2 regions of the Bacillus sp. Marseille-P3661 genome follow, and region 2 is predicted to be linked to the other one. Evidence: a T-box and tRNA genes for the amino acid it is inferred to sense, from the RefSeq annotation. Region 2 holds a T-box; the other holds one or more tRNA genes.
The links. The T-box of region 2 lies ahead of serS (serine--tRNA ligase). A T-box ahead of a tRNA ligase gene usually reads a tRNA of that ligase, here a tRNA-Ser.
Positions count from the first base shown of each region.

Region 1: it encodes a tRNA-Ser, which carries the amino acid that the T-box ahead of serS (serine--tRNA ligase) is inferred to sense. The anticodon was not compared.

Region 1 covers NZ_LT965953.1:1,025,571-1,036,111, forward strand. The annotation lists gene C1724_RS04720 (Nif3-like dinuclear metal center hexameric protein) at 1-895, shown strand, start outside; gene C1724_RS04725 (4-hydroxy-3-methylbut-2-enyl diphosphate reductase) at 988-1,938, opposite strand; gene vrrA (VrrA/YqfQ family protein) at 2,008-2,583, opposite strand; gene C1724_RS04735 (DEAD/DEAH box helicase) at 2,828-4,138, shown strand; gene C1724_RS04740 (deoxyribonuclease IV) at 4,256-5,149, shown strand; gene C1724_RS04745 (DUF2624 family protein) at 5,224-5,487, opposite strand; gene C1724_RS04750 (DUF4190 domain-containing protein) at 5,678-6,103, shown strand; gene ispG (flavodoxin-dependent (E)-4-hydroxy-3-methylbut-2-enyl-diphosphate synthase) at 6,252-7,340, opposite strand; gene C1724_RS04760 (hypothetical protein) at 7,487-7,891, opposite strand; tRNA gene C1724_RS04765 (tRNA-Asn) at 8,423-8,497, shown strand; tRNA gene C1724_RS04770 (tRNA-Met) at 8,503-8,576, shown strand; tRNA gene C1724_RS04775 (tRNA-His) at 8,600-8,675, shown strand; tRNA gene C1724_RS04780 (tRNA-Ile) at 8,695-8,771, shown strand; tRNA gene C1724_RS04785 (tRNA-Ser) at 8,796-8,888, shown strand; tRNA gene C1724_RS04790 (tRNA-Met) at 8,977-9,053, shown strand; tRNA gene C1724_RS04795 (tRNA-Phe) at 9,075-9,147, shown strand; gene C1724_RS04800 (superoxide dismutase) at 9,408-10,016, shown strand; gene C1724_RS04805 (methyl-accepting chemotaxis protein) at 10,178-10,541, shown strand, end outside.
Region 2 covers NZ_LT965955.1:91,343-101,883, forward strand. The annotation lists gene C1724_RS17475 (ABC transporter substrate-binding protein) at 1-712, opposite strand, end outside; gene C1724_RS17480 (Gfo/Idh/MocA family protein) at 731-1,984, opposite strand; tRNA gene C1724_RS17485 (tRNA-Arg) at 2,144-2,216, opposite strand; gene C1724_RS17490 (copper amine oxidase N-terminal domain-containing protein) at 2,474-4,381, opposite strand; gene C1724_RS17495 (deoxynucleoside kinase) at 4,631-5,281, shown strand; gene C1724_RS17500 (deoxynucleoside kinase) at 5,268-5,957, shown strand; tRNA gene C1724_RS17505 (tRNA-Ser) at 6,175-6,267, opposite strand; gene serS (serine--tRNA ligase) at 6,373-7,659, opposite strand; T-box leader at 7,783-8,006, opposite strand; gene pdxT (pyridoxal 5'-phosphate synthase glutaminase subunit PdxT) at 8,084-8,674, opposite strand; gene pdxS (pyridoxal 5'-phosphate synthase lyase subunit PdxS) at 8,854-9,741, opposite strand; gene C1724_RS17525 (serine hydrolase) at 10,082-10,541, opposite strand, start outside.

The sequences.
Region 1 (10,541 bases), on a different contig from region 2:
AAAAAAGATAATAACAGATGATGCATCTGGACGCATTATTGAAAAATGTCTAAAGCATGATATAACAGTTTATGCAGCGCATACGAACCTTGATGTTGCAAAAGGTGGCGTAAACGACCTCTTAGCAACTGCGTTGGAATTAGATCAAACCGAGATCCTTGTCCCTACATACGAAGATAGCTTGAAAAAGATTTCAGTATTTGTACCTGAGGAACATGCAAATACAGTTAGAGAAGCGCTAGCGAAAGCCGGAGCAGGCTTTATCGGGAATTATAGTCATTGCACGTTTAATTCAAAAGGAATCGGTACATTTATGCCTTTGGAAGGGACACAACCATTTATCGGAAATAAAGGGGAACTAGAACATGTTTCAGAGATAAAGGTTGAGTCCATTTTTCCAAGTTCAATCCAAAGGAAAATTATTAATGCCTTATTGAAAGTACATCCATATGAAGCGCCAGCTTATGATATTTATCCACTTGAAAATAAAGGAGAGTCACTAGGTTTAGGACGAATTGGAACTCTCCGAGTTGAGATGACTCTTGGAGAGTTTGCGCAATATGTAAAACAAAAGTTAGATGTAAAAGGTGTTAGAGTTGTTGGCGATCTTAATGCTAAGATTTCGAAGGTTGCTGTTTTAGGTGGAGATGGGAATAAATATTGGTCAGTTGCAAAATTTAGAGGGGCAGATGTTTATGTGACTGGTGATATTTATTATCATGTCGCTCATGATGCATGGATGCAAGGTTTAAATATGGTTGACCCCGGCCACAATGTTGAAAAGGTAATGAAAGAAGGAGTAAGAAATTATCTGCAAAACTACATTGATGAAAAGAAATATGATACAACCATCCTGTCCTCTCAACTAAATACTGATCCTTTTCAGTTTTTATAAAAAACTACAGCCCGCTAATCAATGTTACGATTAGAAGGCTGTAGTTTTTCATATTAATAAGTTTGTTTGCTTGTGTGGAGCCAAATTCCTATTTACTTTGGATTTTTTATCTTTGGTAGGATTTTATCCAAACCGATTTTTCGTTCTTTATTCCATGTTTTTTGATCGTCTGGATCGAATTGTTCTAGGAAGGTTATAACTTCCTTTGTAATGGGTGTCGGTGTAGAAGCTCCAGCTGTGACTGCCACCTTGTTTACGTTAAGTAACCATTTGATGTCAATTTCTGATACATCGGCAATTCGATAAGCAGTTGTACCAGCAATTTCTTCTGATACTTGCGCAAGTCTATTTGAATTATTGCTCCGTGGATCTCCCACAACTATTGTTAAATCAGCTTCTTTCGCTTGTTCAGCAACAGCTTCTTGTCTTATTTGAGTAGCCATGCAGATTTCTTTATGAATTTCAGCATGTGGATATTTTTCTTTAGCATGGTTCATTAAGTCTAATACATCCCATTGGCTCATAGTTGTTTGGTTTGTAATGATGATTTTTGATGATTTAATATTTAAGTCATCAACATCAGATTCATTTTCAACTAGGTGTACGATATCAGGAGCAACCCCAACAGCTCCTTCTGGTTCTGGATGTCCTTTTTTACCTATATAGATAACTTCATATCCTTTGTCTTTTACGCTGCGAATCAAATCGTGCGTTTTAGTAACATCAGGACAAGTTGCATCTAAAACGGTTAGTCCTTTTTCGACAGCTAATACTTTCACCTCGGGAGATATACCGTGGGCTGTGAAAATAATTGTTCCTTCATTTATATCTTCAAGTAACTCTCTACGAGTTTTATCTTTTGCATCTAATGTCCGGATACCTTGTTCTTCAAAAGCATCTGTAACATGTTTATTATGAACAATCATCCCTAAGATATATATAGGTCTAGGTAGGGATTGATCTAATGCTGCATTTTTTGCAATAACCATTGCATCTACCACACCGTAGCAATAACCTCTTGGTGCTATTTTAATTACGTTCATTAAATGCTCCTCCTCTCATCCTTCCTTTTCAATTATAAGTGAGAGAAGGATTATTTACAAAGGTAACTACTAGATAAATAATTTTGGAAGGGACTCTCCGTATAAAGGTTTTTTAGTGTTTCCTTCTTGCAAGTCTTCAAAATCTGGAAGTTCCTTTTCGGGAAGTTCATTCATTTCGGTGTTCGCTGTTGTTTCCTCACTATCAGATTCGGAGCTGTTTAACTCTTTCATTATCTTAAGCATAGCTGGCATATTCTTAATAAATGGACCGTATTGTTGAATCATAGGTCCGAATTGTTGAGCTACACCCATTACTCTTTGAACATTATCTAACATTCCTGTAATTCCACCAGCTGAAGAGAAACTATTCCTTAACATACCTGTGATGCCTTGTGCACCGACGCCCGACTGTGACCCCATCCCAAACATTCCAGGCATGTTTGCAGGCGGGAATCCCATTCCTGGACCTCCGTTAAATGAACTTGTAGCTCTACCTCCTAATATTTTAGAAAGTAATCCCCCAAGCCCTGAAGGTTGATTGTTCATTGGTCCCATAGGCAGTCTAGTAAGATGTTGTGTTGGTGGTAAATATGGACGTTGATAAGGTATTTGCATAGGATATCTAGGTGATCTAAATGGATACATAATCATTTGCCTCCTTTCGGTTCTAACAAATAAAAGATCTCATTGATAAAATATGCATATAGAACATCAAGGTGTTCACATAATGCCATATTAGGCATTCGTCCAAAAGCTACTGTATTGGTGTTTGATTTGACTAATAAAATTTATGTTAGTTCGCATTTTTTAAATTTTTCTATTATAATATGAAGTTGGTATGAAAATAATAGAAATAGTGGAAACTTATTTTTTTAAGGGGATTAATTAAATGACAAATTCAAAATTTGAACGTTTCGAGTTTCAAGATTTTATTATAGAGGCTATTAATGCTTTAGGGTTTTATGAACCTACTGAAATACAAGAGCGTATAATGCCGACAATAAAAGTAGGTCAAAGTGTAATCGGTCAGTCTCAAACTGGAACCGGAAAAACACATGCCTACTTATTACCAATTGTTGATAAAATAGATCCTAACGTGGAACAGGTTCAAGCGGTTATTACAGCACCAACAAGAGAGCTAGCTGCACAGATTTATGAAGAACTAAATAAAATTACAAAGTTTGCAGATGACGATCAAAAAATAACATCTAAATTGTTTATAGGTGGCACGGATAAGCAAAGAACAATTGAAAAATTAAAAGCACAGCCACAAGTAGTCGTGGGAACACCAGGAAGAATAAATGACCTTGTCAAGGATCAGGCATTATTTGTCCATACAACAAAGATGATAGTCGTAGATGAAGCAGACCTTATGCTTGATATGGGGTTTATTCATGATGTCGACCAAATTGCCGGAAAAATGGGACAGGACCTGCAAATCTTGGTATTTTCAGCAACCATTCCAGAAAAACTTAAACCTTTTCTAAAAAAGTACTTGGACAATCCAGTTTACACACATGTAGCCCCTAAACAGGCTACTGCTGAAAAAATTGAACATTTATTAATACCTGGACGCCATCGCAACAAAGTTAATTTAGTGTTTGAAATCGCCAACTACTTTAATCCTTATCTTGCGCTCATTTTTACCAATACAAAAAAAATGGCAGATGAAGTCGCTGACGGTTTGTTAGAAAAAGGATTAAAGGTAGGGCGTATTCACGGAGATCTGCCACCAAGAGAAAGAAAGAAAATGATGAAACAAATAAAAGATTTAGAATATCAATACATTGTTGCTACAGACTTAGCCGCAAGGGGTATTGACATAGAAGGGGTAAGCCATGTTATTAACTATGAAATCCCTTCTGATTTAGACTTTTATGTCCATAGAGTAGGTAGAACGGCGCGTGCAGGATATTCTGGTATTGCTGCTACGGTTTATGAATTAAGCGACCAAGATGCACTTGATCGCTTAGAAAAAATGGGGATTGTATTTAAGCATGTTGATTTAAAAGATGGTGATATGATCGAATTGGGTGCTAGAGAAAAACGAAAAGAAAGAAAAAGGGAAACAAAAGAAGTTGAAAAACTAGCACATAAACTTATTAGAAAATCAAAAGACGTAAAGCCTGGCTATAAAAAGAAACGGCAACGGGAAATAGAAAAATTCGTTAAAAAAGAGAAAAGAAAAGGTAGAAAATAGCTAGTTAGAACCTTCATTATGAGTGGGGGTTCTTAATTATAAAGATTAATTAATTTGCGCTATAGTATTTTTATGATAAGCTATATGGCGTATGTTGGAGAGGGGAGTGCTCATTTCATGTTAAAAATAGGATCACATGTGTCGATGAGTGGTAAAAAAATGTTATTAGCTTCTAGTGAGGAAGCAGTTTCCTACGGAGCTAATACATTTATGATTTATACTGGTGCACCGCAAAACACACGAAGAAAGTCTATTGAAGATTTAAATATTGCTGCCGGAATTGAACATATGAAAAAGCATGGCATAGAGGAAATTATTGTACATGCTCCATATATTATTAATATAGGAAATACACAGAAACCAGAAACATTTGAATTAGGTGTCAACTTTTTGCGATCGGAGATTGAACGGACTGAAGCGATTGGTGCAAAGCAGATTGTCCTACATCCAGGTGCACATGTTGGAGCAGGTGCTGAAGAAGGTATTAAGAAAATAATTGAAGGATTAAATGAGGTCATAACGAAAGATCAATCTGTTAGCATCGCGCTTGAAACAATGGCAGGCAAAGGCTCCGAATGTGGGAGATCTTTTGAAGAATTAGCCGAGATCATTAATGGAGTACATCTCAATGAGAAATTATCAGTATGTCTTGATACCTGCCACGTCCATGATGCGGGTTATGATATTATTAATGACTTCGATGGAGTCTTAGAACAATTTGATAAATTAATTGGTCTTGATCGTTTGCAAGTACTGCATATAAATGACAGTAAAAATGAGTGTGGTGCTCAAAAAGATCGTCATGAAAATATTGGGTTTGGAAAAATTGGATTTGATACATTATCTAAAATTGTACATCACCCACAATTAATGGCTGTTCCTAAAATATTAGAAACACCGTTTGTTGGAGAAGATAAGAATAATCAGAAACCACCATATAAGTTTGAAATCGAGATGCTAAGAAATGGTGAATTTGATCCTGATTTACTTAAAAAGATTATTAATCAGTAAAATAATCTAAATTTGAAAAAATTAGTGCAGCACTTAAGGTCATAAGACTGCACTTTTGTATTTTGATTTGGAACTTATTTATTTTTAAATTGCATAAGAAGTGAGTTTGCCTTCCTTGCGAGGGTGGGATTCACTTCTTTTCCTATTTTTTTAATTATTTTTCGATGTTGATCATCGTTGGTAATACTAATATGTTTTTCTGCTTTTAAAATCTTAACAATTTTTTCTGCTTCCGGTATTGTTAAATGTATATTGTATGACTTACCATGTTTTACAAGCTCTTCAGCTGTAATAGAATTTAATTTTTGGTTAACAATCTGTTGGATGAATGGATTCATTTTTAGCCTCCTAGCCGTTAGTCACTCATTACTATAATATGAAGATAGGGCTAACTGGTGTATTATATAAAATCATCGTTTGGTCCAAAAAAGATTATTTCCTCTATTGAAAAACATTGACAACATGATTCAATTAATTTTAGAACATAATATAAATGCTCCTCAATAAAGGAAAGCGAGGGATCTTTAAATGACAGACCAAAATTTCAACGATGAAAGTAGAGATTTTAATCGAGAAAAAGCATTTGAACAAGATCCAGATCCGATAGCGCCGAGAGCTGCCGAAACCGGCTTTATGGAGGAAACTGCTGCTGAGGTTGCTCCGCGGCTAGGAACATTTGATGGAGGAAGTACAACAACTGATGAAAGACCTCGTGCTTTTGTAAGACCTGAAGGAGAGCAAGAAGAAGGGACCGCTGGTAAAGGTCTAGGTGGTCTTGCGTTAATTCTTTCTGTCCTATCGTTATTCTTCTTGCCAGTTTTATTAGGAGCTGCAGGGATTATTGTCGGTTTTATTGCACGTCGTCGAGGAGCACAAGGGCTTGGAAATTGGGCAATTGGTATTGGTGCAGTATCAATGATTATTGCACTGTTTATTACACCATTCTTTTATTAAATAGCCTTTTTTCTAAGGGGAATAAATTGACTGACCAATCAACATCATATAAATTAAACGAAGCTTGCCCTAAACAAGAGGGCAAGCTCGTTATTTGTTTTTAATTCAAAAAGAGTAATGAAAGAACTTATTACTCTTTTTGGATGCATTATTTACTAGCAGATAAATGTTCTTCTGCAAGTTTATCTACTTCTTTTTTCAATTCTTCAACGAGTTGGTCTTCAGGTACTTTGCGAACTATTTCTCCGTGACGGAATAAAAGTCCTTCACCACGTGCTCCGGCAATTCCGATATCGGCTTCCCGGGCTTCGCCAGGCCCATTAACGGCGCAGCCTAGTACGGCGACCTTAATTGGTGCCTTAATTGTAGAAATATATTCCTCAATTTCATTAGCGATACTTATTAAGTCGATTTCAATTCGACCGCAGGTTGGACATGAAATTAGCGTTGCTGCGTTTGCTGCTAACCCAAATGTTTTTAGCAATTCGCGTGCAACTTTGACTTCTTCAACAGGATCTGCACTTAATGAGATGCGAACAGTATTACCAATGCCCTTGCTTAAAATCGCTCCTAAACCTGCAGCGCTCTTTACAGTTCCTGCAAAAAGGGTGCCGGATTCAGTTATCCCTAAGTGAAGAGGGTAGTCAAATGCCTTTGCTGCTTTTTCATAGGCCTCAATAGCTAAATTAACATCGGATGCTTTTAAAGAAACAATAATATTATGAAAATCTAGATCCTCTAAAATTTGTATATGATGTAAGGCACTTTCTACCATACCGTCTGCTGTTGGATAACCATACTTTTCAAGGATTTTCTTTTCAAGAGATCCTGCATTAACCCCGATACGGATTGGAATTCCTTTTTCTTTAGCTGCTTTAACTACAGCTTCCACTTTTTCGCGTTTCCCTATGTTACCGGGATTAATTCTAATTTTATCAGCTCCGCCATCAATTGCCTTTAGCGCGAGACGATAATCGAAATGTATATCAACGACAAGTGGTATGTTTATTTGTTTTTTGATATCGGCAATTGCATTAGCAGCTCTTTCATCTGGGCATGCTACCCGAACAATTTGACAACCTGCTTCTTCTAAACGTTTAATTTCAGCTACGGTCGCTTCAACGTCATGCGTTTTGGTTGTCGTCATACTTTGAATAACTACTTCATTATTCCCGCCGATTGTCAAATTACCAACTTTAATTGGACGTGTTTTTGTACGATGTGTAATTTCACTCATGCCACGTATCGCTCCTTCTTAAATATATACTATGTTATTGTAACAATCGCTTTTTAAAATTGACAAGTAAAATTACTTTAGTAATTACTTGTTGTAAATATATATTATGAGGAGCACAATTAAATTTGGTTGAAAAGCACGGAAAATTATTCACTATGAGTCTCTGGGTAGACAGGAAATTTATAAACTTTACCGATTTGAATACTTTCCGGTTTAACATTAGGATTTAATTCTTCAAAATCGAGTACTAATTGATTGATTGAAACAGGCAGAGGGCCATCCTGTATCTGTTCAACAATTGATAGCACTGTCGCCCCTCCAACAACTTTCACCTCTTGAAAATATAATCCTTGCTCAGATATAGGGGTATTTTCGGTCGTTGTTGTTTTTTTTACCGACATCTCTTCCGTAGATGATTCTACTTGTGGAGCTGTGGTCTGACTATTAAGTAATACAATAGAAGTTGGATTGGATAACGTTCCTACACTTAAATCATAGTAAATTACATACAGCACAAAAATAGAAATTAAAGTTACTAGTAATTTTCTCATAGTTTCTCACCGTCACATTGTTTTATTACACAATATGCTTGTACATTTCTATTTATGCACCATTTAGAAGATTATATTGAGAACTTTGGCTCATCTATTATTTTAAATGCCGGTTTTGATTCAGTCTTATGGGATTGTTGTTTTTTTTCTCGCTTTTTCTTCAATGAAATCGTGTCCTTTCTAGATAGATATTTAAAATGAGTTGTATGTAATTGTTTGGGCATATCAATTTAGTTATTAATCTAAATTACTCCATATAAGTATTTTTTATTTTATGCGAAAAAACTATACATCTTAATCTAAATCTTGATGAAGAATGAGCTTAGTAGCTTATTTAATATAGTAGCCATGGATATCAAAAACATTTGTGATATTAGTATAGGAATGGAGTGGAATTCATCATATTAAGTATTGAAATTTGGACAATAAGATGGTATATTATTTGAGCAACAATAAATTAGTAGTTATAAAACATTGGTATTGACATATAGACGTCGATTTGTTATATTAGATCATGTCGCATAATAATATTCCACAGTAGCTCAGTGGTAGAGCTATCGGCTGTTAACCGATCGGTCGCAGGTTCGAATCCTGCCTGTGGAGCCAAATATGGCGGTGTAGCTCAGCTGGCTAGAGCGTACGGTTCATACCCGTAAGGTCGGGGGTTCGATCCCCTCCGCCGCTATTATTTAGATTTTTTCAACTATGGCGGTTGTGGCGAAGTGGTTAACGCACCGGATTGTGGCTCCGGCATTCGTGGGTTCGAGCCCCATCAATCGCCCCATTTAAGAAATAATTATTTTGGACCCTTAGCTCAGTTGGTTAGAGCTATCGGCTCATAACCGATCGGTCGCAGGTTCGAGTCCTGCAGGGTCCACCATTATTAATTTTATAATCATCATATGGAGGAATACCCAAGTCCGGCTGAAGGGATCGGTCTTGAAAACCGACAGGCGGGTTAAACCGCGCGGGGGTTCGAATCCCTCTTCCTCCGCCATATCTACTAAGACATAGCTTTAATACATAACCTAACATCATTTAGTTCATGTAAAATAGCTATTCATCGATTAACTTAATAATATTTTCGCGGGGTGGAGCAGTCTGGTAGCTCGTCGGGCTCATAACCCGAAGGTCGCAGGTTCAAATCCTGTCCCCGCAACCAATTACATTTTAATTTATTTACGGCTCGATAGCTCAGTCGGTAGAGCAGAGGACTGAAAATCCTCGTGTCGGCAGTTCGATTCTGTCTCGAGCCATACGAAAAGGTATCCTATATTATATAGGGTGCTTTTTTGTTTTATAAGGGATTTTGGCTAAAGTTCTAGTCAGTGTATAAAAAAACATGAATATAATAGTTGAAACTGGATAAAATATTATGGTTGAAATTTGAGCCTTAAAATTGAAAAAGATTGGTATAAGTGTTAATGTATAGGTAAAGGAACTTTCTATACATATATGTTTACTATGTTCTATTGAAGTTCCAATAACTTACATATCATTTGAGGAGGATTTTAAAATGGCTTATGAATTACCACAATTACCTTATGCTTATGATGCTTTAGAACCACACATTGATGCTAGAACAATGGAGATTCATCATTCTAAGCACCATAATACTTACGTAACAAATGTAAATGCTGCGCTTGAAGGAAATGACGAACTTCTTAGCAAATCAGTTGAAGAATTAGTAGCTAATTTAGATGCTGTTCCTGAAGCAAAACGTACAGCTGTACGTAATAATGGTGGCGGTCACGCTAACCATAGTTTGTTCTGGACTATCATGAGTCCAAATGGTGGCGGTGAGCCAACAGGTGATTTAGCTACTGCAATTAACCAAAAGTTTGGTAGCTTCGAAAGTTTTAAAGAAGAATTTGCTAAAGCTGCTGCAACGCGCTTTGGTTCAGGTTGGGCTTGGTTAGTAGTGAACAATGGTGAACTAGAAGTAACTAGTACTCCAAACCAAGATTCACCTTTAATGGAAGGTAAAACGCCTATCTTAGGTCTTGATGTTTGGGAACATGCATACTACTTAAATTACCAAAATCGTCGCCCAGACTATGTATCTGCGTTTTGGAATGTTGTTGATTGGAATGCAGTTACAGATCGTTATAATTTAGCGAAATAATTTCCTTAAAGGGTACTTCCGTAGTGGGGTACCTTTTTTTGTACTGTTAAATCTAGTTACTTTTTAAAACATTAACAATGTATTTACATTGAGTTAATAATTGGGTGCTATAATTCCTCCGATGGGTAAAAATACCGACTTTTGTTTTGGAGGATATAATAGTGTCTCGTTTGAAATCTTATTTTGTTAAAAAAAATATAAATCCGTCATCAGTATTAAGTAACAGTGCAAAAAGGAGAAATAAACCGTTAAGGCTTGGATTAAGTTTACAAAATCGATTACTATTTCTATTTATTCTTTTATTTACGATTTCTATCAATGCTGTAGGTATTACCTCTTATATAAAAGCTAAAAATACAACCGTAGCTACAATAGAAGATCGTTTAGAACGTGAGACTGAAATAATTGGTTATATTGCAAGTAATTTGAAATTTGTTTACATAAGTGATGATAAGTATTTTATGCAACAGCTAAACATGAGTGTGCGGAATCAACAACAACAGTTAAAAGCTGACGGGATTGAAT
Region 2 (10,541 bases):
CAATGCCTTCTTTGCTATTAAAGGTAGCTTGTGTTCCATTTTCATTTAACAATTCTCCGCCGTTGCTCCATAAAAATGGAACCCAAAATAACGTTGTTTCCATACTGTTGTGTCCTACTAATCCAAAACCATAGCGATCATCTTTTGTCATGCTTGTAGCTACGTCTAAAAACTCATCCCACGTTTTTGGTGGTTCTGTGTAACCTGCTTCCTCTAACCAATCTTGTCGATAAAATAATCCTGTTGTTGTAAATCCAACCGGCAACCCCCATGTTTGGTCTTTATATTGAGTTGTATTGAAAGCAGCTGGTACAAATTCCTCTTTATAGCCTTCCGGGAAAAACTCATCAAGTGGTTCTACTACGCCCATTTCAACCATTTGAGCTGTCCATCTGCCAGCAATTGTTGAAACATCAGGTAAGGTTTGATTTGCTGCTGAGGAGATTAGTTGATTTTGGCCCTCTCCCCATGGTATGTACTCTAAATTTACTGTTATATCGTTATTTATTTCTTCAAAACGTTTCACTAAATCATCATGATAACTACGCCATACTTCATCTGTTCCCATTACCCAAACAGATATTTCTGTTTTTTCAATTGCCGCTGACTCCATGTTTGCTGCATCTCCATCTGCCGGTGGGTTACTTGAACATGCAATTAAAACAGATGCCAAGAACAAAATAAAACTAACAAATAATAAATTTTTCTTCATCCTTTTTCTCCTCTATCTTTATATATTTACAGTTTGGTGATTCTTAATAGGTTCTATTTCTATAACCTGATTCATACGTCTTGCCTTTTCAGCCTGCATAGCTAAATAATGACTTTGAAGCAAATCAGCATAGTACTGATCAAGATCTAGTTTATTAAAACTTTGAATCTCTTCAACTACAGCCCTAATCAGACCATGGTCACCACCCGCATGCATACCGTCTTCAGAAACAGTTAGATCTACATTCTTTGTTTTTTGACCAAAACGTGTATATGTAAGGATTTTCTTATTCATGTCCCCATTCATTTCCCCCCTCGTCCCCAACACTCGGACCGTTCGGGTTAACTCTTTTGTAAAGCCACTCATCGTTAATGTTGTTGTTATGCCACTCTCATATACTAGATTAACAATTTGGTGATCAACCACATCATTATCACAACGAAACACACATCTACCATATGGCCCAGTTTCAATTGCTTGCTTTCTAGACTCATAGGATATGTCGTCACTAATCGTTGAGACAGGCCATTCTATATTGTTACCTAAATAAATCTTTAAAGCGGAGAAAGCACACTGTTCCTCAACCTGACAATCGAAACATCTTTCTGTTGAGCCTAGTGGAGCATTGTCTTCCTTAAAGTAGTAGAGTGCCCCAAATGATGAAACAGCTATTGGTTTTTTATCAAGCAAAAAAGTAAATATATCTAAATCATGACAGCTTTTTGCTAATAGCATGGAAGGAGTTTGTTTCGTGTTTCGCCAATTTCCTCTCACAAAGCTATGTGCTTGATGCCAATAAGCTACATTCATATCAATTGCTATATGTTTAACTTCACCAATTTCTCCGCGTTCAATAATAGCTTTAATCTTCCTAAAAAAAGGAGTATATCGTAAAACATAGCACAGCAACAATAAGCAGTTCTTTTCTTTTGCTGTTTGGACGATTTTTACACATTCCTCATAACTAGGGCTTAGTGGTTTCTCAACCACAACATGAAAACCCTTCTCAAGAGCAGCCATGACTGGCCTAAAATGATCGTTGTCTTGAGTGGTTACAAAAACTACATCACATTCAATGTTTGCTTGGAACATATCCTCCCAAGATCTAAAACTATTCTTTACTCGATGCTTTTGAGCAAACGTCACTCTTCGTTCTAGAATAGGGTCAGCTACAGCAACAATTTCAAATTCTTCTGAGTATAAAGACATTAAATCACTATATATGTTTCCTCTATTACCCGCTCCAACAATTGAAACTTTTAATTTTTTCATTTTGCACCTCCTTATATATAAGAATATCATATGCATTATATAATAAATTCTAATAAACAGCCAATAAATATGATTATCTTTGTTCCTAACTAACATTAAAAATAGATTACCAAATAAAGTACAAAATAAAAAACCCTTGCTATGCAAGGGTTTTACCAGCGGCCCCGAGAGGACTCGAACCTCCGACGCACGGTTTAGGAAACCGACGCTCTATCCGCTGAGCTACGGAGCCATATTAATATATTAATAATCATTCTAATAATTTTATGTAATTTTATTATAAAATAATCTTACCTTCTCTGCAACGGATACACTTTTAATGCTGTAATCATTAGAAAAGCGCAAGCACCTTTAATTTAGCCAACTTCGTGCGAACCTTCTTCTATAGAACTGCATACGTCCTGTATATGCTTTCTTTTCTTTCTAAAAAGAACTGCCCCCATATATTAAAGTGGGGGCAGTTATTAATGTTTTAATCATTTCTATTCTTTAATCCTCAAGTGTCACTAAATTAATCGAAAGGGGGAGGGCTGCACCGCCAGCATGCATAATTTCTAACTCAATCACATCGTTACGCTGATTAACTACATAATCAATGACATTTGCTACTTCTTTCATTGGTGTTAAGGTTGGAATTAAATACACCTTGCCATCGACTTTAACAGCTCCGTTATAAATACCACCACGTCCTCCAACTCTTACTCTCACAGTTTTAGATACACCCGCATCATTAATAATTGGTATTTTAACTTTATAAGATGCACCAAAATGACCAGGGTTTCTAACCGTTAATGACTCATCACTGATTGCATTTTCTACTGACATTAAATGATCCGTTTTGCCATTAGAGATTTGGTGTCCAATTTCACCGCTGTCAACTGTATAGGCAGGTAGCTCTGTTTCAAGCTCTGAGCTGCTCCAAACACCTCTTGGATGAAGGGCTGTTTGATCAATATCTACAGGATCTGAAGTAATAGTTGTTAAATCCTCACCATTTTTACTTAAAACAGTTCTAATTTTATAATCTAGTTCCCCAGTTCCTGATTTACGCTTAACTGTAAAATCATATAAAAAACCGATTGTTTGTTTTGATTTTAAATTAAAAGAGTTCATTAATGATATATCGTTTTCCTGTAGAACAGCTTGTTTCATTTTTACATTGGTTAAATCATTGCTCAATGTATATTCAGCAAGTGGTAAACCGACGTCGTAATTTACCCAACCATTGGGTGTTTGGCGATGGGTTCCCTTTAAATCAACTACTTCTATTTCATTTGTAGTCGATAAGTTTTCAATTGTTATTCCAATTGATACATCACTGCCAAACTCGTTAATATGCCAAGCAAAAACACGATGATCTATAGTTTGCTGTTCAGATTTAACTTCATCTTCCCATAACGTAACATTATCTCCTTGGATGGTACGACTATTTAGATTTTCAGGATTATCACTAACCATTAGCCGTCTATTTCCAACAAATTTCGCGTCCTCGACGTTAGTAGGCGTTGCGAAAGTGATTTCTTCTTTTTCTAGAAACTCATGTTTGAATTTAGGCCTATTTACATATATAAAAACTTCTTTTGTTTCTGGATTATATTGAGAAGAACCACCTAAGGCATTAGTAATTAAGCTCATTGGTATTAAGATATTATCATCATGGCGAATGGGAGGTTGAGGTAAATCGATTCTATGTCCATCAACTAGAGCATAGTTTTTATCTACATATAATTCGATATACGCACCATCAACTTGCATAACAATCGTGTCATCCCGTAAAAACCAATGTGTTTCACCCGTAATATTTTCAAGTACGGGATCTAATGGTATGTAAGTACTGTCATTTTTTCGAATTGGTTTAACCTCTTCAAAATTTAACAGTTTATTATTAACATAGATTGGACTATCAACATCAGCTATATTTTCTTCTGGAACTTCTATAGTAATCGTTTTCGTTGTTTCGTCCCAATCAACAGTTCCGTCAAATACTTCACCAGAGAAACGTAATGGAACTAATGTACGATCTTTATATATAATTGCAGGCACATCTAAAAATTTATTTTCAAGCCCATTCACCATAGCTATATTTGAGTTTGCCGTTAATGAGATTGTTCTGCCTAGACGTAATGCAGTTATTGTTTGGGCTTCAGTATCCCACTTTACAGAAGCACCAAGTGATTCAAAAATTGCCCTAAGCGGTACTAAAGTACGTCCATTCTTTACAACCGGTGGGACATCAAAATTTAATACAGAACCATTTACAATCACTGTAAAATCACTGGCCTCAATGATTGTATCCTGACTTGGTAATTCAGTGCTTGCTAGTACTGATGATACAGTTATATTCATAGCAGCCACACTAGCTAAAACAGTAGTTATAATCTTGCTGAATTTGTTCAATTATTTTCTCCACCTTAACTTTATTAATATATGTTTAGTTAAATTATATTAATCTAGCATCTATTATACCTAAACGCATTATTTTATTCATGTAATATCCTCTCATAAGAGATTACAGTTTTATTACAACAAAAGAAAGGGAAGGAAACTGTTTAAAATTACTCATACCTTTCATTTTAATACTATGTTAAAATAATATTTATCTGTCTTATTGGTTTATACAGTAAGGCACCGTTTAAGGAGGCGCTTATGAAAAGAACACCTTTTATAACAGTTGAAGGTCCTATCGGTGTCGGAAAAACATCATTGACAAATGCAATTGCAAAGCATTTCAACTTCCACATTCTAAACGAAATTGTAGAAGAAAATCCTTTCTTAGGAAAGTTTTATAATGATATTGAAGAGTGGAGCTTTCAAACAGAAATGTTTTTTCTCTGTAATCGTTATAAACAACTTGAAGACATAAATCGTCATTTTATTATGCAACATAAACCGGTTGTTGCAGATTATCATATCTTTAAAAATATAATTTTTGCAGAGCGAACACTACAGCCATCTCAATATGAAAAGTACTTGAAAATATACAGTATTTTAACCGAGGACATGCCTGTACCAAATATGATTATCTATATAAAGGCTAGCTTAAATACGTTATTAAGACGTATTTCAATTCGTGGGCGCGATATCGAAAAGAATATTGACCCTGTTTATTTAAATCAGTTGATCCATGATTATGAAACGTTTTTAGAGCAATTTAAACATACAAATCCGCAAATTCCCATTCTTACTTTTGATGGCGATCTATTTGATTTTGTTTCTTCTAAACATGATTTAGACTACATGTTAAAACAGATTGAGAATACGTTACAAAAAGGAGACTTACAACATGAGCTTGTGTAAAACATATAATATTCCTAATGATGCTGTAATTACAATTGCAGGTACAGTAGGTGTCGGAAAATCCACTTTAACAAACACATTAGCAAATGCTTTAGGTTTCCGCACATCCTTTGAAAATGTAGATTCAAATCCATACTTAGATAATTTCTATGGTGATTTTAAAAAATGGAGCTTTCATTTACAAATCTATTTCTTAGCAGAGCGTTTTAAAGAACAAAAACGTATTTTTGAATATGGGGGAGGATTTATTCAAGATCGCTCCATATATGAAGATACGGGTATTTTTGCAAAAATGCACTATGAGAAAGGTAATATGACCGACGTCGATTATAAAACCTATACAAATCTTTTTGAAGCGATGGTTATGACACCATATTTTCCTCATCCTGATTTGTTAATCTATTTAGAAGGCTCTATTGAAGATATCCTTAAGAGAGTTCAAGAGCGAGGGCGTGAAATGGAACAACGCACTTCAGTTGATTATTGGAAGGAAATGCATGCCCGTTATGAACAGTGGATCTCAAACTTCAATGCCTGTCCTGTACTGCGGCTAAATATTAGCGACTATGATGTACTAGAAGGTGAATCATCAATTGAACCTATTATTGAAAAAATAGGAGCATTTATGAAACATACTAAACAGTATAAGAAACAGTCCAAGGCTTCCACCCTTTAAAAGGTGGAGGTTTTTTTCTTCACTTTTGGAGCAAGGTTATTCAACTCAAAGAGAATGCTAGGAACAAAAGGCGCAAACATCCGCTGAAGCAAGATTAACTACTATTCTTGAGTTATCCACTTCACTGCCCATTTATTAATTCAAAACTATAAAAAAGCCCTCGCTAAATAAATAGCGAGAGCCCTTATAAAAAAATTGTTATATTGTTATGTAAAAATGGCGGAGGAAGAGGGATTCGACCCCCCGCGCGGTTTAACCCGCCTGTCGGTTTTCAAGACCGATCCCTTCAGCCGGACTTGGGTATTCCTCCATCAGACACATAAAATATGTTATCAAAACTAATTATAGCTGTCAATAATCTTTTTGATTTGTTTACTTTTTAATTATGCAAAAAAGAAGGGGAGACCCCTTCTTTTTAATTTCCTTTTGGTTTAATAATTTCTACATTTCTCATATATGGTCTTAATACTTCAGGAATCACAACTGATCCATCTTCTTGTTGATAATTCTCCAAAATAGCTGAAACTGTTCTACCAACAGCTAGCCCTGAACCGTTTAGTGTATGAACATGTTCCGGTTTCGCCCCTGGTTCACGACGGAAACGAATATTCGCTCGTCGAGCCTGAAATGACTCAAAGTTACTGCATGACGAAATTTCACGATATGTATTGTAGCTAGGCAGCCAAACTTCGATATCGTATTTTTTTGCAGCTGTAAAGCCTAAATCCGCCGTACACATACTTAAAACGCGATATGGAAGCTCTAACAACTGTAGGATCTTCTCAGCATGGCCAGTCAATTTTTCGAGTTCATCATAAGAATCTTCAGGTTTTACAAAGCGAACTAATTCTACCTTATTAAATTGATGCTGACGAATTAATCCACGCGTATCACGACCTGCTGAGCCCGCTTCAGAACGGAAACATGCACTATAACCAGCATAGGCAAGTGGCAATTGGGATCCATCAAGGATTTCATCACGGTGGAAGTTTGTTACTGGTACTTCTGCAGTTGGAATTAAAAAGAAGTCCTCACCATGAATTTTAAAAGCATCCTCTTCAAACTTTGGTAATTGACCAGTACCAGTCATACTATCGCGATTGACAATATACGGAGGGAGTATCTCCTCATAGCCATGATTTTCATTATGATAGTCCATCATAAAATTGATTAACGCACGTTCTAACCGAGCACCTAAGCCTTTATAAAAAACAAAGCGGCTCCCAGTAACCTTACCAGCTCTTTCAAAGTCTAAAATCCCTAACTCATCTGCAATATCCCAATGTGGTTTTGCTTCAAAGTTAAAGTCTCTAACTTCTCCCCACTTACGAACCTCAACATTATCATCCTCTGTTTCGCCAACAGGTACCGTTTCATGTGGAACATTCGGGATTGATAATAAGAGGGATTGCAAATCTTCTTCCACAGTTCTCAATTCATCATCGATTTGTTTAATTCGATCACCAACCTCACGCATCTCAGTAATTAAGTGATCTGCATCTTTCTTTTCTCTTTTTAAAACAGAAACTTCTTTTGAAACTTCATTTCGTCTGCTCTTTAATTGTTCACCCTCAACAATTAATTCGCGGCGTTTTGTGTCTAAACTTTCAAAGCGATCTAAGTCTCCCAAATCCTCGCCACGATTTTGCAACCTCGCTTTAACATCAGCAAAGTTATCTCTTAAATATTTAAGATCAAGCATAAGTGTTCCTCCTAAATGTAATATATAACTTTCCTTTATTTTACTTTAAATTTCCCATTTTCCAAACAAATCAGTGGATTTTCGTAAACATTTTTCTATACAAAAAAACTCCCATCCCTATAATAAAGGGACGAGAGTTACCCGCGTTGCCACCCTAATTGAAGTAAGCTTAAAACCTGCTTACTTCCACTTTCAAAAATAACGGTTAAAACCGAAAATACTTCGAGCATTAAAGCTTTCATATTTTTGCTCAAGGATAGATTCACAAAATTCTTTTATCGATTTCCACCAACCATCGACTCTCTTAAAAAAGATACCTTGTTACTAATTCCTTTCAACGCTTTTAAATATAATATTGTGTATATAACAATTATTATTTTCCCGAATTACAAAGAAACTATTCCTTTTGAAGTAGGGGAGTTGTTTACCTTGCTATTGTTGCTTTAGTTTCCTCAACCATTTTTACAAAGTAAGCTGTCAATCGATTATCATCGGTTAATTCAGGATGAAATGAACTTGCTAAATAATGACCGTCTCTGGCTGCAACAATTGCACCATTATGTTTACATAATACTTCAACAGTCTCACCAACTTCAATTATACGTGGTGCACGGATGAATACACCGATGAAGTCCGTACCTACATCTTTAACCATTAAACTTGCTTCAAAACTTTCACGTTGTCTTCCAAAGGCATTTCGTTCAACTCTAATATCCATCAAGCCTAAATGGGCAGTTTCTTGGCCGACAATTTCATCTGCTAAAAGAATAAGACCAGCGCAAGTCCCAAACATTGGATTGCCGCTACGTCCAAACTCTTGTAATGGCTCTAAAAAGTTATATTTATCAATAAGGCGTCTCATCGTCGTACTTTCGCCGCCTGGTATGACAAGGCCGTCAATATCTGTTAACTGTTCAACCCTTTTTATAATAACCGCTTCGGCTCCAGAAGCTTCAAGTGCACGAACATGCTCTCGAACAGCCCCTTGTAGAGCTAGTACACCAACTTTAACCATATGGTCATTACTCCTTTATTGTTTATCTACGTATAACGCCTTGACTTTATACTTGAAAGGAAAGCGATACGTTTAAATAATCTATACTTACGTTACGCTTTCTTTCCATGTATTAGAAAAGCAGGTGAAGCAACGACTCCACCTGGCTTTCTTAGCTTTCATTTGAGATTAATTAAAGATTACCAACCACGGTCTTGCATACGTTCGCTTGGTTGTAATGATGATATTTCAATTCCCTTCATCGCAGTACCAAGATCTTTAGAAAGTTCTGCAATTAATTTATAGTCTTCATAATGTGTTGTTGCTTCAACGATTGCACGTGCAAACTTTTCAGGGTTATTTGACTTGAAGATACCTGAACCAACAAATACTCCGTCAGAACCTAATTGCATCATTAAAGCAGCATCTGCAGGAGTTGCTACACCGCCTGCTGCAAAGTTTACAACTGGAAGGCGACCTTCGCGTTTAACTTGAAGAACAAGCTCATAAGGTGCTCCAATATTCTTAGCGAATGTCATTAGCTCGTCTTCAGCCATAGCTGTTACCTTACGGATCTGAGCTTGAACCTCGCGCATATGACGAACAGCTTCTACAATATTTCCAGTTCCAGGCTCACCTTTTGTACGAAGCATAGATGCACCTTCACCGATTCGGCGTAATGCTTCTCCTAAATCACGGCAACCACAAACAAATGGAACAGTAAATTCGCGTTTATTAATATGATATACCTCGTCTGCTGGAGTTAAAACTTCACTTTCGTCGATGTAGTCTACACCCATAGCTTCTAATACACGTGCTTCAACGATATGACCAATACGTGCTTTTGCCATTACAGGAATAGACACGGCATTCATTACTTCTTCTACAATCGTTGGATCAGCCATACGAGCAACCCCACCAGCTGCACGAATATCAGCTGGAACACGCTCAAGAGCCATAACAGCTACAGCACCAGCTGCCTCAGCAATTTTAGCTTGTTCTGCATTAACAACGTCCATAATAACGCCGCCTTTTTGCATTTCAGCCATTCCACGTTTTACACGATCAGTACCAATATTTTGTGACATTTGTAAATTCCTCCCACTTATGTATAAGTTTATTTCTATATCTTAACATGTACACAAACAGTTTCGGTCATCCTAATATTCCCAACTGTTTTTCATACATGTTTACTGATACTAAAAATAAATGCCTGTCCATTATTTTAACCTAAAATGTCGAAAATTCCTATTTATTTATGAGAATTTTTAAAATCCCATAAAATCATATAAGAATACTCACTTATTCTTACTGATTTTATGGGATTGATTTAATATATTACCTAAATAAATGGTTACATTTTAAACACTTGTTTAATTATCTAATTTAACCTTTTTAATTAACCTTCATAATTAAACTGTTGTTTAATTATGAGAAAATTCCTTTTACCCCATTTAAAACACTGCTCCAAAGATCAGCAAAGAACCCACCAATAGCTCCCATCGTAAGTGCGAACCAGTTTGCCTTTTCAACTCCTGCAGATGTAACAACATCTACCATTTCAGTTACATCACCATTGTCAAATAAATAACCGTAATTATTATCACCTTTATATTCATAGGTTAAATAGCCCACTTTTTGACCTTTTTCAACTGGCGCTACCAGTTGTTGTTCTTCACCTAGTATAGACGCATCTAAAACTAGTTTCGGCTCGTAAAGCTCTTCTTCATTCGACTTAACTACGGTTTTTAAAGATTCACTACTTGCTATTTGCACTTCTTTTTCTTTACCTTTTTCAACGTCTAAAGTGGTTTGGCCCTCTAATTGATAATTAGCCGGGAATAGTTCTTTTTCAGAGAAATTACTAAAACCATAATCGAAAAGTTTC